DNA from 3 places in the Mesorhizobium sp. M0491 genome. Region 1 is predicted to be linked to each of the others. Evidence: predicted binding sites of a transcription regulator. Region 1 holds the regulator's gene; each other region holds the start of a gene.
The links. The regulator PhoB, encoded in region 1, activates phosphate uptake and scavenging genes when phosphate is short. The targets are predictions, from matches to a motif close to TGTCATNNANCTGTCAT.
Positions count from the first base shown of each region.

Region 2: a site for PhoB is predicted at 2,222-2,238, ahead of phnC (phosphonate ABC transporter ATP-binding protein). Genes of this name have one in related genera too.
Region 3: a site for PhoB is predicted at 2,293-2,309, ahead of phnF (phosphonate metabolism transcriptional regulator PhnF). Genes of this name have one in related genera too.

Region 1 covers NZ_JAMYRE010000015.1:78,041-82,443, forward strand. The annotation lists gene eglC (endo-1,3-1,4-beta-glycanase EglC) at 1-1,309, opposite strand, end outside; gene phoB (phosphate regulon transcriptional regulator PhoB) at 1,846-2,535, opposite strand; gene phoU (phosphate signaling complex protein PhoU) at 2,552-3,259, opposite strand; gene pstB (phosphate ABC transporter ATP-binding protein PstB) at 3,286-4,104, opposite strand; gene pstA (phosphate ABC transporter permease PstA) at 4,122-4,403, opposite strand, start outside.
Region 2 covers NZ_JAMYRE010000043.1:15,667-20,069, reverse strand. The annotation lists gene phnE (phosphonate ABC transporter, permease protein PhnE) at 1-226, opposite strand, end outside; gene phnD (phosphonate ABC transporter substrate-binding protein) at 284-1,192, opposite strand; gene phnC (phosphonate ABC transporter ATP-binding protein) at 1,285-2,142, opposite strand; gene NKI69_RS32700 (DapH/DapD/GlmU-related protein) at 2,420-3,037, opposite strand; gene phnL (phosphonate C-P lyase system protein PhnL) at 3,034-3,741, opposite strand; gene phnK (phosphonate C-P lyase system protein PhnK) at 4,064-4,403, opposite strand, start outside.
Region 3 covers NZ_JAMYRE010000043.1:9,420-13,822, forward strand. The annotation lists gene NKI69_RS32650 (ABC transporter permease) at 1-143, shown strand, start outside; gene NKI69_RS32655 (zinc-binding alcohol dehydrogenase family protein) at 210-1,226, shown strand; gene phnF (phosphonate metabolism transcriptional regulator PhnF) at 1,506-2,255, opposite strand; gene phnG (phosphonate C-P lyase system protein PhnG) at 2,388-2,849, shown strand; gene phnH (phosphonate C-P lyase system protein PhnH) at 2,849-3,460, shown strand; gene NKI69_RS32675 (carbon-phosphorus lyase complex subunit) at 3,462-4,403, shown strand, end outside.

The DNA of each region.
Region 1 (4,403 bases):
GGCCGGCAATGCCGCCCACCGCGAGATTGGCCAGCATATACATGGGATCGTGCATGTCGGCCGGCGTCGCTGCTTGAGCGACCTTTACACCATCGTAGGTCCAGACAAGCTCATCCTTCGTCCAGAGCAGGCCATAGGTGTGGAAACCGTCGGTATCCGCAACGTTCACCGTTGACGAAACCTTCGTGTGCGCTCCCGTCTCATTGGAATGCGCCGTCATGTAGAGCGTGTTCGGGTCCTGGCCGCGCGTTTCGACAACGTCCAGCTCCGGCGGCCACGATCCGTCCTCCGGAAGCAGCCAGAACGCCGGCCAGGCTCCGGCTGTTTCAGGAAGATCCGCCCGCATTTCGAAATAGCCGTAGGTTTGCGAGAAGGTGTCGTGGGTCGTCAGGATCCCCGAGGTGTATTCGTAGTTGTTGATCAGAGGCTTGATGTCCTCCGGCGCCTGCGCGGCGGTGATGGTGAGGACGCCGTTCTCAACGCTGAACGGATGGACCGAACTCGTCGGGCCATAATTGGCGTCGATATACCACTGCAACTCACCATTGCTGCTCAACGTGCTGCCGTTCGGCGCTCCCCACCAGAAATTGGAATTCCAGGTGCCGTCCTGCCCGTCCCGAAGGCTCAGCGTGTTGAAATCGTCGGAGAAGGACAGCGTCATTGCGGACTTGTCGATCGGAAGTTCGAACTGGGTGGGCTGCAGCTTGTCGATGGTCGTATTCTTGAACACCAGGATCTCGTCGGATCCGAGGTTCAGCATCACGTTCGATTCCACCTGGACCATCTGTGAACGGACGGCATCGAACGAAGTGAAGTCGTAGCCGTCAAGCCGGACCGCATCGGTCGCACCGAAGTCGAAGATAAGATCGCTTCCATTACCTTTGGAGATGGCGAAAGTATCGGCGCCATCGCCGCCGATCAGGACATCATTTCCCTTGCCGCCATCCAGCGTCTGGTGACCCGACCCGCCCTTGATGATGTTGTCCACCGCATTTCCGAACGCAAATCGGTTGGTGCCGGTAACGACGAGGTTCTCGAAATTGTCGGGGAGCTTGTAGCTCATCCATGTGTCGATCGTGTCGATCCCTGCCCCAGGATCCTCGACCACCTTATTGTTGGTGGAATAGAGATGATAGTAGTCGTCGCCGGCGCCACCGTAGATCGTGACAGTGACGCCGGTGTCTCCCCAGAAGGAGTCGTTGCCGGAGGTGCCATGCAGTTCCGGTCCAGACCCGGTGGCCGAGAACCAATGAGTGGAAGCGCCGGTGTAGGCAAGAGGGATGCCCTTGGCATTTAAGACCGTGCTCATCAGAAATCCTTCCCAATGGTGCCCGACCTGGTCAAAAGTCCGGCGACCGCTTCCAAGCAACGCTGCAAAGAACGAGATCGTTCCACAGAATCGTCATTAGATCCGAGATCGCGTTGAGAAATCGACAGACGAGCAATGAATAAAGAGGAGAGGACTCGCAATAATTTGAAGTAATTTATTAAAATTGTATATTTCTGCAGAATACGCGTCATCCGACGAACGTATATCTAAATTAACTCAAAGTCATTCTTGCGTGGCTTTCTGGTCGGAGCCTGCGGGCAAGATGGCGACGTACCAAGTAATTCGCCGTGGTTCCTGCGGCCAGCCGGGGCCCAATAGAGAGTTTGGGAGATCGAGGAACGCGAGAAGCTGCCTGTCGCTTTGGTCCAAATGCAGTCATTCGAAACCTGATGAGGATGACCGCTCCTGTCGTCACGTGCTCGCTCCCCATCGATGAGACGAGTGCAACATTCCACCGGCTGTTGGCGACCGCGTGCTAATCGAGTTTTCCCGATCTATCGGGACGGAACAGCCACCTAGTCTTCCCTGATCGCGTAGCCCGCCCCACGGATCGTGCGGATGACATCAGGCATGCGGCCGTTGTTGACCGCCTTGCGCAGCCGCCCGACATGTACGTCGACCGTGCGCTCGTCAATGTAGATCGTTTCGCCCCAGACATTGTCGAGCAACTGGCTGCGCGAGAACACGCGGCCTGGATGGCGCATCATGAATTCGAGCAGGCGGAACTCGGTCGGCCCGAGCCGGATCTCGCTCTTCTTGCGATAGACCCGGTGCGACTCGCGATCGAGCACGATGTCGCCGACCTTTAGCACGCTGGACAGCACTTCCGGCTTGGCCCGGCGCAGCAGCGCCTTGACCCTGGCCATGAACTCCGGCGTCGAGAAGGGCTTGACCAGATAGTCGTCGGCACCGGTCGACAGGCCGCGCACGCGGTCGCTTTCCTCGCCTCGCGCGGTCAGCATGATGATCGGCAGCCGCTCGGTCTCGGGACGCATTCGCAGGCGCCGGCAGAGTTCGATACCGGAAACCGCAGGCACCATCCAGTCGAGCACCAGAAGATCGGGAACGTTCTCCTGCAGCCGGATTTCGGCCTCGTCGCCGCGCGTCACCACCTCGACCTGGTAACCTTCGGATTCAAGATTGTAGCGGAGCAGCACGCCTAGCGGCTCCTCATCCTCCACCACCATGATGCGTGGTGCGATCATCGGCTGGTCACCCCTGTTATGCCGCTGGCGCGGACATTGCCGTCTCGTCCTGCTTCGGACGATTGGCTGGCAACTGCGTGCCGGTCAAAACATAATAGGCATTTTCGGCGATGTTGGTCACGTGATCGCCGATCCGCTCGAGGTTCTTGGCGCAGAACAACAAGTGCGTGCACGCCGTGATGTTGCGGGGATCTTCCATCATGTAGGTCAGCAGCTCACGGAACACCGAGGTGTATTTGACGTCGATGCGTTCGTCATTGTTTCTGAGCGTGGCAAGCGCTGCCGGGTCGGCGGCGGCATACTCGTCCACGACCCCCTGCACCTGGATCAGCACCAGTTGCGCCATCGCGTCGATCGAATGCGAAAGGTCGTGCGGCGTGACACTCAGCCCGACAGTGCCGACGCGCTTGGCGATGTTCTTGGCAAGGTCGCCGATGCGCTCAAGGTCGCCGGCCATGCGGATCGAACCGACCACCGCACGCAGATCGTTGGCCATTGGCTGGCGCTTGGCGATCAGCGTGATGGCGCGATCGTCCAGCTCGCGCTGGCGTGCATCCATGATGGCATCATCGGAAACCACGCGCTGCGCCAGCGCATTGTCCGAATTGAGCAAAGCCCTGGTCGAGCCACTGACCATCGAGCAGGCGAGATCGCCCATGTCGCGGATCAGCTGGCTGATCTGCTCCAGATCCTCATCGAAAGATGCGACGGTATGTTCACCCATGATCTTCGTCCCTCGTATGCCTGAGCTCAGCCGAACCGGCCGGTGATGTAGTCCTGGGTGCGTTTGTCGTCGGGGGTGGTGAACATCTTGTCGGTGGCGCCCTCCTCGACCAGATAGCCTAGATGGAACATCGCGGTGCGCTGCGACACGCGTGCTGCCTGCTGCATCGAATGGGTGACGATGACGATGGTATAGTTCTGACGCAGTTCGTCGATCAGTTCCTCGACGCGAGCAGTGGCGATCGGGTCGAGCGCCGAACACGGTTCGTCCATCAGGATCACCTCGGGTGACACGGCGATGGCGCGTGCAATGCACAGACGCTGCTGCTGGCCACCGGAAAGACCCGTGCCAGGTTCTTGCAAACGGTCCTTGACCTCGTTCCAGATCGCCGCCTTCTTCAGGCTCGACTCTACGATCTGATCCATGTCGGCCTTGCGCTTGGCCAATCCGTGGATGCGCGGACCATAGGCAACGTTCTCGTAGATCGATTTGGGGAACGGATTGGGTTTCTGGAACACCATGCCGACGCGCGCCCTGAGTTCGACGACATCGATGTTCTTGTCGTAGATGTCTTCTTCGTCGAGCGTTATCTTGCCGGTTACCCGTGCTGAATCGATGGTGTCGTTCATGCGGTTGAGGCAGCGCAGGAAGGTGGACTTGCCGCAGCCGGAGGGGCCGATCAGCGCCGTCACCTGGTTCAGGCGGACGTCGAGATCGACGTCGAACAGCGCCTGCTTCTCGCCATAGAACACGCCGACCTTGTCGCCGCGCATTTTGATTACTTCGTTCGACTTCATCTTGTCGCCCACTGCGTTTTCAAGGGACTGTTCGGTCATGATGTTCATACCAAGATGCCTTTTTTCTACCAGCGCCGCTCGAACCGACGCCGAAGCACGATCGCGGTGATGTTCATGGCCATGAGGAAGACGAGCAGGATGATGATGGCGCCCGACATGCGCTCGACGAAGGCGCGTTCGGCCTCGTTCGCCCACATATAGATCTGCACCGGCAGCGCGGTGGCCGGATCGAAAGGCGTCGTCGGTGGATCGGCGACGAAGGCGACCATGCCGATCAGCAGCAGAGGCGCGGTTTCGCCGAGCGCACGCGCCAGACCGATGATGGTGCCGGTGAGGATGCCGGGCGC
Region 2 (4,403 bases), on a different contig from region 1:
TCCAGTCCTTGGGGACGAGCCAGCTCAGGAAGTCCAGCAAATGCGGCAACCGGTCGAAGAAATGCCCGGCATTGGCCTCGTCGGCGAACCACATTGTGCTGCCGAGCGCGATGATGAGAAGGCCGACACCGATGGCGGTGTAGAGCCGGCGCAAGGACGTCTGGCGACGCCAGGCGTCGGCCATCTGGTGAGTGGCGCCGGAAGGGGCTGTCACGGAAAGGGTCATGATCGGACATGCAAGAAGGGCGGCGTTTTCTCGACGCCGCCCTTCCTGATTTCGCCGTTAGCCGCCAATGGCTGCCTTACGGGCTTCGACGATGACGTTGTAGAAGTCCGCCTTAACCGGGACGTAGCCGGTAAAGTCGCCGCCTTCGACGCCTTCGAAGCAAGCCTTGTCCTTCTTCGGCAACTGCGTGAAGAAGTTGGCGAGCTTGGCGGTCATCTCGTCGCCGAGCGCGGTGCGCACGACCAGCGGGCCGTTCGGGATCAGGCCCGAGCGCCAGACTTCGACGAAGTCGTTGGGGTCGACGGCGCCCTTGGCGACTTCCTTGTGGAAGGTGCCCGAGGTGTAGCCGTCCTTGAAGTCGCCGATACCGGAGGAATCGTCCACCGCCACATCGACCTTGCCGTCGCGCACGGCCAGAACGTTGTTCTCATGGCCGCCGTTGAACTGGGTCGAAGCGAAGAAGGTTTCGTTCGAAGCGCCGGTGTCCTTCGGGATTTGGGTCAGCGGGATCAGATAGCCGGAGGTCGAATCCGGATCGGCGTAGCCGAGCTTCTTGCCCTTGGCCGACTTGATATCGGTGATCCCCGAGGATTTCAGCGCCAGACCGATCGAATAGTAGCCGGTGGCGCCGTCGGTCTGCTGGGTGGTGAGGATCGGGGTGACCGCCTTCGGGTCCTTGAGAGCGATGCTGGCGTAGCCGGAAGCGCCGAGTTCGGCGAAGTCGAGCGTGCCGCCAAGCAGGCCCTGGATGACGCCGTCATAGTCGGCGGCGGGGAACAGCGAAACCTTTTCGAAGCCGAATTCGGCCTTCAGATGGTCGGCGAGGCACTGGTAGTTGCGCAGCCGGTCGGTTTCGTTTTCGCCGCCGAGGATGCCGACGCGAAATTCCTTCATGTCGGCGGCATGGGCCATGCTGGTCGCCATGGCGAGCACCGAAACGGCGCTGAAAACCATCTTCCTGAACATCTGTAATCTCTCCTGTAGGTTCCGGCCCCGCGCCGGCAGCGTTCTCGATTTTGACAGGTGCCCTTGACGCGGGCTGTCGATCCAGGCCGCTCTCAGTATCCCGGGAATGCGGGCTCGAGCGGTCCGGCGGATGCGGCGATCTTTCGGCTGAAGGCAACGCTGGTCGAGGTGATGGCCTCGGAGATTTCCTGGCCATTGCTGTCGGCGCCGTAGACGAGACGCACGGCCTCGCGGTTGAGTTCTTCCGGCGGGCCGTCGAAGACGACCTTGCCGGCGGCCATGCCGATGATGCGGTTGCAGTAGGTGCGGGCGGTGTCCAGCGTGTGAAGATTGGTGACGACGGTGATGCCGTCGCGCAGATTGATGTCCTGCAGCGAATCCATCACCACCTTGGCGTTCAGCGGGTCGAGCGAGGCGATCGGCTCGTCGGCGAGGATCACTTTGGGCTGCTGCATCATGGCGCGGGCAATGGCGACGCGCTGCTGCTGGCCGCCCGACAAGGTGCCTGCGGGCTGCAGCGCGATGCGGGCAATGTCGAGCCGCTCGAGTGCCGCGACCGCCTCGGCGCATTCGGCGCGCGAGAACATGCCGAACAGGTTGGTGATGGTCGAACGGTGGTTCAGCTTGCCGAGCAGCACGTTGGTCAGCACGTCGAGGCGCGGCACCAGGTTGAACTGCTGGAAGATCATGGCGCAGTCACGCTGCCAGCGCCGCAGCGGCGAGCCGCGCAACTGGGAAACCTCGGCGCCGTCAAAAAAGATCGATCCCTGGCTGGGATCGATGAGACGGTTGATCATGCGAAGAAGGGTCGATTTGCCGGCGCCCGAACGGCCGATAATGCCAACCATCTGACCCTGTGGGATGGCGATGTTGATGTCGCTGACGGCGGTGTTCTTACCAAATCGGCGGCTGACACCGCGGATTTCGAGCGTGGCGGAATTTGCTGACATGGGGCAGGTTCCAGTCTGGACCATATTGATCGTCAGGCACTCGCCTAACGCAGCCACATGAACCTGCCGTGTCGCGGTGATGTCAGTTTTGTTACGCTCCACAGGTGTGGAGTTATGGCCGGCCCAGGGCCAGCAGGTCCTCGAAGTGCTCCATGTCCCTGAAGCCGCAGAAGGCGGGAGTTTTGATTTCGATCACGGGAGCCTGCTGCTCGAAAAAGCTTGAGAGAGTCATCGAACAGGTCCTGCCATGTGGCTGCCATGACGATGATGTGAAGAATTATCCTTCGTATTTTTCCAGGAAGGCCTCGGCCGATAGTTCCCGGAAATCGTCGAGCGAAGCGCGCAGCCTGGCATGATCCCAGTCCCACCAGGCAAGCGCCTGATAACGGTCGGCGGTGCGGCGGTCGAAGCGCTCACGGATCGGTTTGGCCGGCACGCCGGCGACGATGGTGTAGGGGGCGACGTCCTTCGAGACGACGGCTCCGGCGCCGATCGCCGCGCCGTCACCGACGGTGACGCCGGGCAGGATGGTCGAGCCGTGGCCGAGCCAGGTGTCGTGGCCGATGGTGACTCGCCTGGCGCGACGCTGGGCGAAGAATTCTGTCTCGTGCTCGGCGTCGTCCCAGTAGTCCGAGGCGCGATAGGTGAAATGGTGCAGCGTTGGCCGCCAGGTCGGGTGGTTGGTGGCGTTGATGCGCACGCTGGCGGCGATGTTGGCGAACTTGCCGATCGTCGCGCACCAGACGGCGCAGTCCTGCATCATGTAGGAATAGTCGCCAAGCTCGCTTTCCGACACCCGGCTGCGGTCGGCGATCTCGGTCCAGCGGCCGAGCGTCGAATTCTGCACATCCGCCGTCGGATGGACCAGCGGCGTCTCGGACAATTTCCTGGTCATGCGGCGATTTTTCCGGGAGCGAAAGCGGTGACGTCGATGATGCGGTCGGCAACCGCCTCGCGTACGTCGTGGTCATGGAAGATGCCGAGCAGCGCGACATCAGCCGCCTTCTTGGCGGCGATGAGTTCAATCACGACATCGCGGTTTTTGGCGTCGAGCGAGGCGGTCGGCTCGTCGAGCAGCAGGATCGGATGCTCGGTGATGAAGCCGCGTGCGATGTTGACGCGCTGCTGCTCGCCACCGGAGAAGGTCGCAGGTGGCAATGCCCAGAGTTTCTCCGGCAGGTTGAGCTGCGCCAGCAAGGCGCGTGCCTTGCCGCGGGCAATCTCGCGATCCTCGCCGCGCTCGACCAGCGGTTCGGCGACGACATCCAGCGCCGAAACGCGCGGCACGGTGCGCAGGAATTGGCTGACATAGCCGATCGTTTGCCGGCGCACGGCAAGCACGGTGCGCGGGCTGGCAGTGGCGAGGTCGATCAGCCCGTCATCGTGGCTGACGATGATCTGGCCTTCGTCGACGGCGTAGTTGCCGTAGAGCATCTTCAGGATCGAGCTCTTGCCGGCACCGGACGGGCCGCCGAGCACGGTGCATTCGCCGGCCCTGATCGAGAACGAGACACCGGCGATAACAGGCAATTTGATGCCGTCGCGCAGATGCATGGTGAAGCTCTTGGCGACGTCTGAGACAACGAGGGGCGTCGGCATCAGAAGGTCCTCCAATCGCTGTTGGTTTGCGGGCCAGCACCCCCCTCTGGCCAATGCAATTGCATGTGCGGAATAACGGTGAAATCTCGAAGCGGGTGTTTGCGAGGTGTCGGCGCGAGGCACCCCCCTCTGTCCTGCCGGACATCTCCCCCGCAAGGGTGGAGATTGGCAGCTTCACCCGCAGCGCTTTTCTTGCAGCCTTGGTAATTGGTGAACGCAGCAGGGACAGCCGATCTCCCTCCTTGCGGGGGAGATGGCCGGCAGGCCAGAGGGGGGTGCCTCGCGCCAAGGTTTCGCGAACACGCGCTTTGAGACTTCATCGTCAAACCTGCAGAATCGAGGAAACGAGCAACTGCGTGTAAGGCGCGCGCGGGTCGTCGAGCACGCGGTCGGTGAGACCGCTTTCGACGACGCGGCCGTCCTTCATCACCATCATGCGCTGCGACAGAAGCCGCGCCACGGCAAGGTCGTGGGTGACTACGATGGCCGCGAGACCAAGGTCGGTGACCAGCCCGCGCAGCAGGTCGAGCAGGCGCGCCTGGACCGAGACGTCGAGGCCGCCCGTCGGTTCGTCCATGAACACCAGGCGCGGGCCGGTGACGAGGTTGCGGGCGATCTGCAGGCGCTGGCGCATGCCGCCGGAAAAGGCGCGCGGCTCGTCG
Region 3 (4,403 bases), on a different contig from region 1:
CGCTGCTCGGCGCCTTCATCCTGGCCACCATCAACAACGGCGCCAACCTGCTCAACGTCAACTCGTTCTGGCAGCGCATCATCACTGGCGCGCTGATCATCATCATCGTCTACTTCGACGGCCTGCGCCGCCGCGGCAAGTAGCGATCCCGCAATCAACCGCCGGCCCGCCACACCAACGGGCCGGCGATTTCATGACTGGATTAGCGCATGAAAGCCGTCCTCTGCCGTTCGCCCGGCGATCTTGTCCTTGAAGACCGGCCCGCACCAGAGGCACCGCCTCCCGGCTGGGCGCTGGTGGCGGTCAGCCATGTCGGCATCTGCGGCACCGACTACCACATTTTCGAGGGCAAGCACCCCTTCCTCGCCTATCCCCGCATCATGGGCCATGAGGTGTCGGGAACGATCGTCGAGGCCGGCGACGGCGTCGATCTTGCCGTTGGTGAGCCCGTGGTGATCAACCCCTATCTTTCCTGCGGCAAGTGCATCGCCTGCCGGCACGGCAAGCCCAATTGCTGCGTCAGGATCGAGGTCTTGGGCGTGCATCGAGACGGCGCCATGTGCGAACGGATTCTGGTGCCGGCGCAAAATCTCTATCCCGCCAACGGCCTTTCGCTGGCCGACGCCGCCGCAGTCGAGTTCCTGGCCATCGGCGCGCATGCAGTGCGGCGCGCCCGCGCCGACCCCGGCGCCCGCACGCTGGTCATCGGCGCTGGCCCGATCGGGCTCGGCACCGCCATCTTCGCCCGCATCGCCGGGCTCGACGTGACGCTGCTCGACATGAGCAGTGAAAGGCTCGCCTTCGCCGCAAATGAGCTTGGTTTCCAGACCCTCGACGGGTCGCGCGGCGCGGTGCCCGATCTGGTCAAGGGAGCGACATCAGGCGAAGGCTTCGATGTCGTCTTCGACGCCACCGGCAACACCCAATCGGTGCAGTCGGCTTTCGCCCATGTCGCGCATGGCGGAACGCTGGTGCTGGTCTCCGTCGTCAAGGACGACATCAGCTTTTCCGATCCGGAATTCCACAAGCGCGAGATGACGCTGATCGGCAGCCGCAACGCGCTGCGCGCCGACTTCGATCACGTCGCCGCCTCGATCCGCAACGGCGCCGTGCCCCTGGCCAAGCTCGTCACACACCGCACCACACTCGCCGGCACGCCGCGCGATCTCGCCCGCTGGGCACACGAGAAATCCGGCCTGATCAAGGCTGTGATCGAGGTCGGATAGAGGCGCCTGTTCGACACGAATTCGGAGATCGTTGAGCGCCCAACTTGGTAGATCTGATGCTTTGGCGACTAGCCGCAACATCCATCGCTTCGTCATCCTATGGCGGAGCGAGGAGCGAAGCGACGCGGCGCAGACCATAGGATCCATGCCGTGACCTGAGAGCGTTGCTTCGGTGCAGAATTCTGCGCCGCTGCGCTCTTCGCCCGAGATCGCGGCATGGATCCTTGGGTCTCCGCGACGGAGCTGCGCTCCTGCTTCGCCCAAGGATGACGACGTTAGCTACAGCGCCGACAGCTTCAGCTCCACCCGCTCGGCCGGGAAGCGCGACTCGGAAAACTGGATCGGCTGGCCGTCCGGCGTGACGTTGACGGCAACCGTGACCAGCACGATGGCGCCCGGCAGCAGGTCGAGGTCGGCAAGGTCCGCCGCATCGGCATGGCGCGCCGACAGCACGGTCGATTGCCGGAGATAGTCGTCGATGCCGAAACGCGCCAGCGATGCGGTGATCGAGCCGGTTTGCGCCATCGCGGCATCGATGCCGGCAAAGCGCCGGGCCTCGAACCAGCCGGCAGCACGCGACACCGGCCGTCCGTCGGCTTCGCCGCGCGTTTCCAACCGGATCACATCGGCTCCCCTGGCAAGGCCAAGGCCCTCGGCAACGCGCTGGCTGGCCGGCTCGATCGACGAGGCGAGCAGGACGATGTGCCGTTCCGTCGTTTGCCCTTGCAGCCCTGTCGAAAAGCGTGTGCGCGCGCCGATCGGATAGGACAGCCGCTTGCGCGACAGTACGAAGGTGCCGCGCCCCTGCTCGGCCCGCAGCACGCCTTCCCTTACAAGGGCCGATATGGCGCTGCGCACCGTGTGACGGTTGACGCCATAGCGTTCTGCCAGCGCCACCTCCGGCGGCAACGCTGCATTCTCCGTGAAATCGCCGATGGCGATCGCATGCAGGATCTTGTCGGCGATCTGCCGCCACAGCGAAACGCCACTGCGCCGCTCGATGCTGTCCGCTGCCAGCCGCCCGACTATCATTGCCCCAACCTTCCAGCGCCCAGTCTTATATCGCTGTCATCCACCCGTCATGGACACGCATTAGATAATAGGTATAATTTGTATAGTTGTCTATATCAATAGACAAATTGACAAAGAGGAATGCTGCTGATGCGAGGACAGGAAGCCCGCGACCAGGCCGAGCGCAAGGCCGCCATGGCGACACTGGCGCAATCCAGCGGCGATGACATCGTCCGGCTCTGGAATGAAGCCGGATTGCCTTCGGAAGCAGAACTGCTGCGCGGCCCCGAGACCGGGCTGGTCACCGTGCGCGGCCGCATCGGCGGCGGCGGCGCGCCCTTCAACGTCGGCGAGGCGACCGTCACCCGCGCCACCGTCCGGCTGCCCTCCGGGCAGGTCGGACATTGCTATGCGCTTGGCCGCGACAAGCAGAAGGCGAAGCTGGCGGCCATCGCCGACGCGCTGTGGCAGGACCCTGCCCGCCGCAATGAAGTCGAGACCGGACTGATAGCGCCCCTGCGGTCGGCTCTGACCGCAGCGCATGAAAAACGCCGCGCCGAGACGGCGGCAACGAAGGTGGATTTCTTCACCATGGTTCGCGGAGAAGACTGATGGACATTGCAGCGCAATCGATAGAGGGCGGTTTCGCCGATCCGGTCTTCAATGCCCAGACGGTGTTCCGCGCCGTCATGGACGCAATGGCGCGGCCAGGCAGCGTGCAGCCGCTGCCGGCCTTCGCCCGCCCGCCGGCGCCGCTCTCGGCGGCCGCCGGCGCCATCGCACTGGCGCTGTGCGATAACGACACCCCGCTCTGGCTCGACCCGGCCCTGCAAGCTTCCACCGCGATCAGATCCTGGCTTGGGTTCCACACCGGCGCGCCCGTGGCCAACACACCGGCCGATGCGCATTTCGCCTTCATCGCGGCCCCGGCCGAGATGATGTCGCTCGATGGTTTTTCGCAGGGCACGCAGGATTATCCCGACCGTTCGACCACGCTGATCCTGCAAGTCGGCGATCTCGTCTCCGGCACGCCGCTGTTGCTTGAAGGTCCCGGCATCGAAACCAGCGCCACGATCGCGCCGGCACAGATGCCGCGCCATTTCGTCGAGCAGTGGAAACAGAACATCAAGCGCTTTCCCAGAGGCGTCGACATCATACTCGCCACCGCTGATGGCATTGCCTGCCTGCCGCGCACGACGCGCATCAAGACGATGGAGGCGTAAGATGTATGTCGCGGTGAAAGGTGGCGAAGCCGCAATCGCCAACGCCCACAGCCTGCTTGCCGACCGCCGCCGCGGCGACCGTTCGCTGCCGGCACTACGTCTCGACCAGATCGTCGAGCAGCTGGCGCTCGGCGTCGATCGGGTGATGAGCGAAGGCTCGCTCTATGATCGTGAACTGGCCGCACTCGCCATCGTCCAGGCGCGCGGCGACATGATCGAGGCGATCTTCCTGGTGCGCGCCTATCGCACCACGCTGCCACGCTTCGGCTACTCCAGGCCCATCGACACCGCCGGGATGCTGGTCGAGCGACGTGTGTCGGCGACCTACAAGGATCTGCCCGGCGGCCAGTTGCTCGGGCCCACTTTCGACTACACCCACCGGCTGCTCGATCCCGAGCTTGCCGCCGGCGCTGACGTCGCCCAGCCCTTGCTGCGCGAGACGGAAGCGCAAGCCATGCCGCGCGTATCGGCGATCCTCGACCGCGAAGGCCTGATCGAACCCGACGGCGACATGCCGCAGGATCACGTCCCCGGCGACATCACCCGCGAGCCGCTCGAATTCCCGATGGCGCGCGACATCCGCCTGCAGGCGCTGTCACGCGGCGATGAAGGGTTTCTGCTGGCGCTCGGCTATTCCACCCAGCGCGGCTATGCCCGCAACCATCCCTTCGTCGGCGAGATCCGCATGGGCGAGGTCGAGCTCGAGCTCGACGTGCCCGAGCTGCCCTTCGCGGTGCCGCTCGGCACTGTCCGCGTCACCGAATGCCAGATGGTCAACCAGTTCAAAGGCTCGGCCAAGGCGCCGCCGCAATTCACCCGCGGCTACGGCCTGGTCTTCGGCCAGAGCGAGCGCAAGGCGATGGCGATGGCGCTGTGCGACCGGGCGCTGCGCGCGAAGGAGCTCGGCGAGGATGTCGTCGCCGCGGCCCAGGACGAGGAGTTC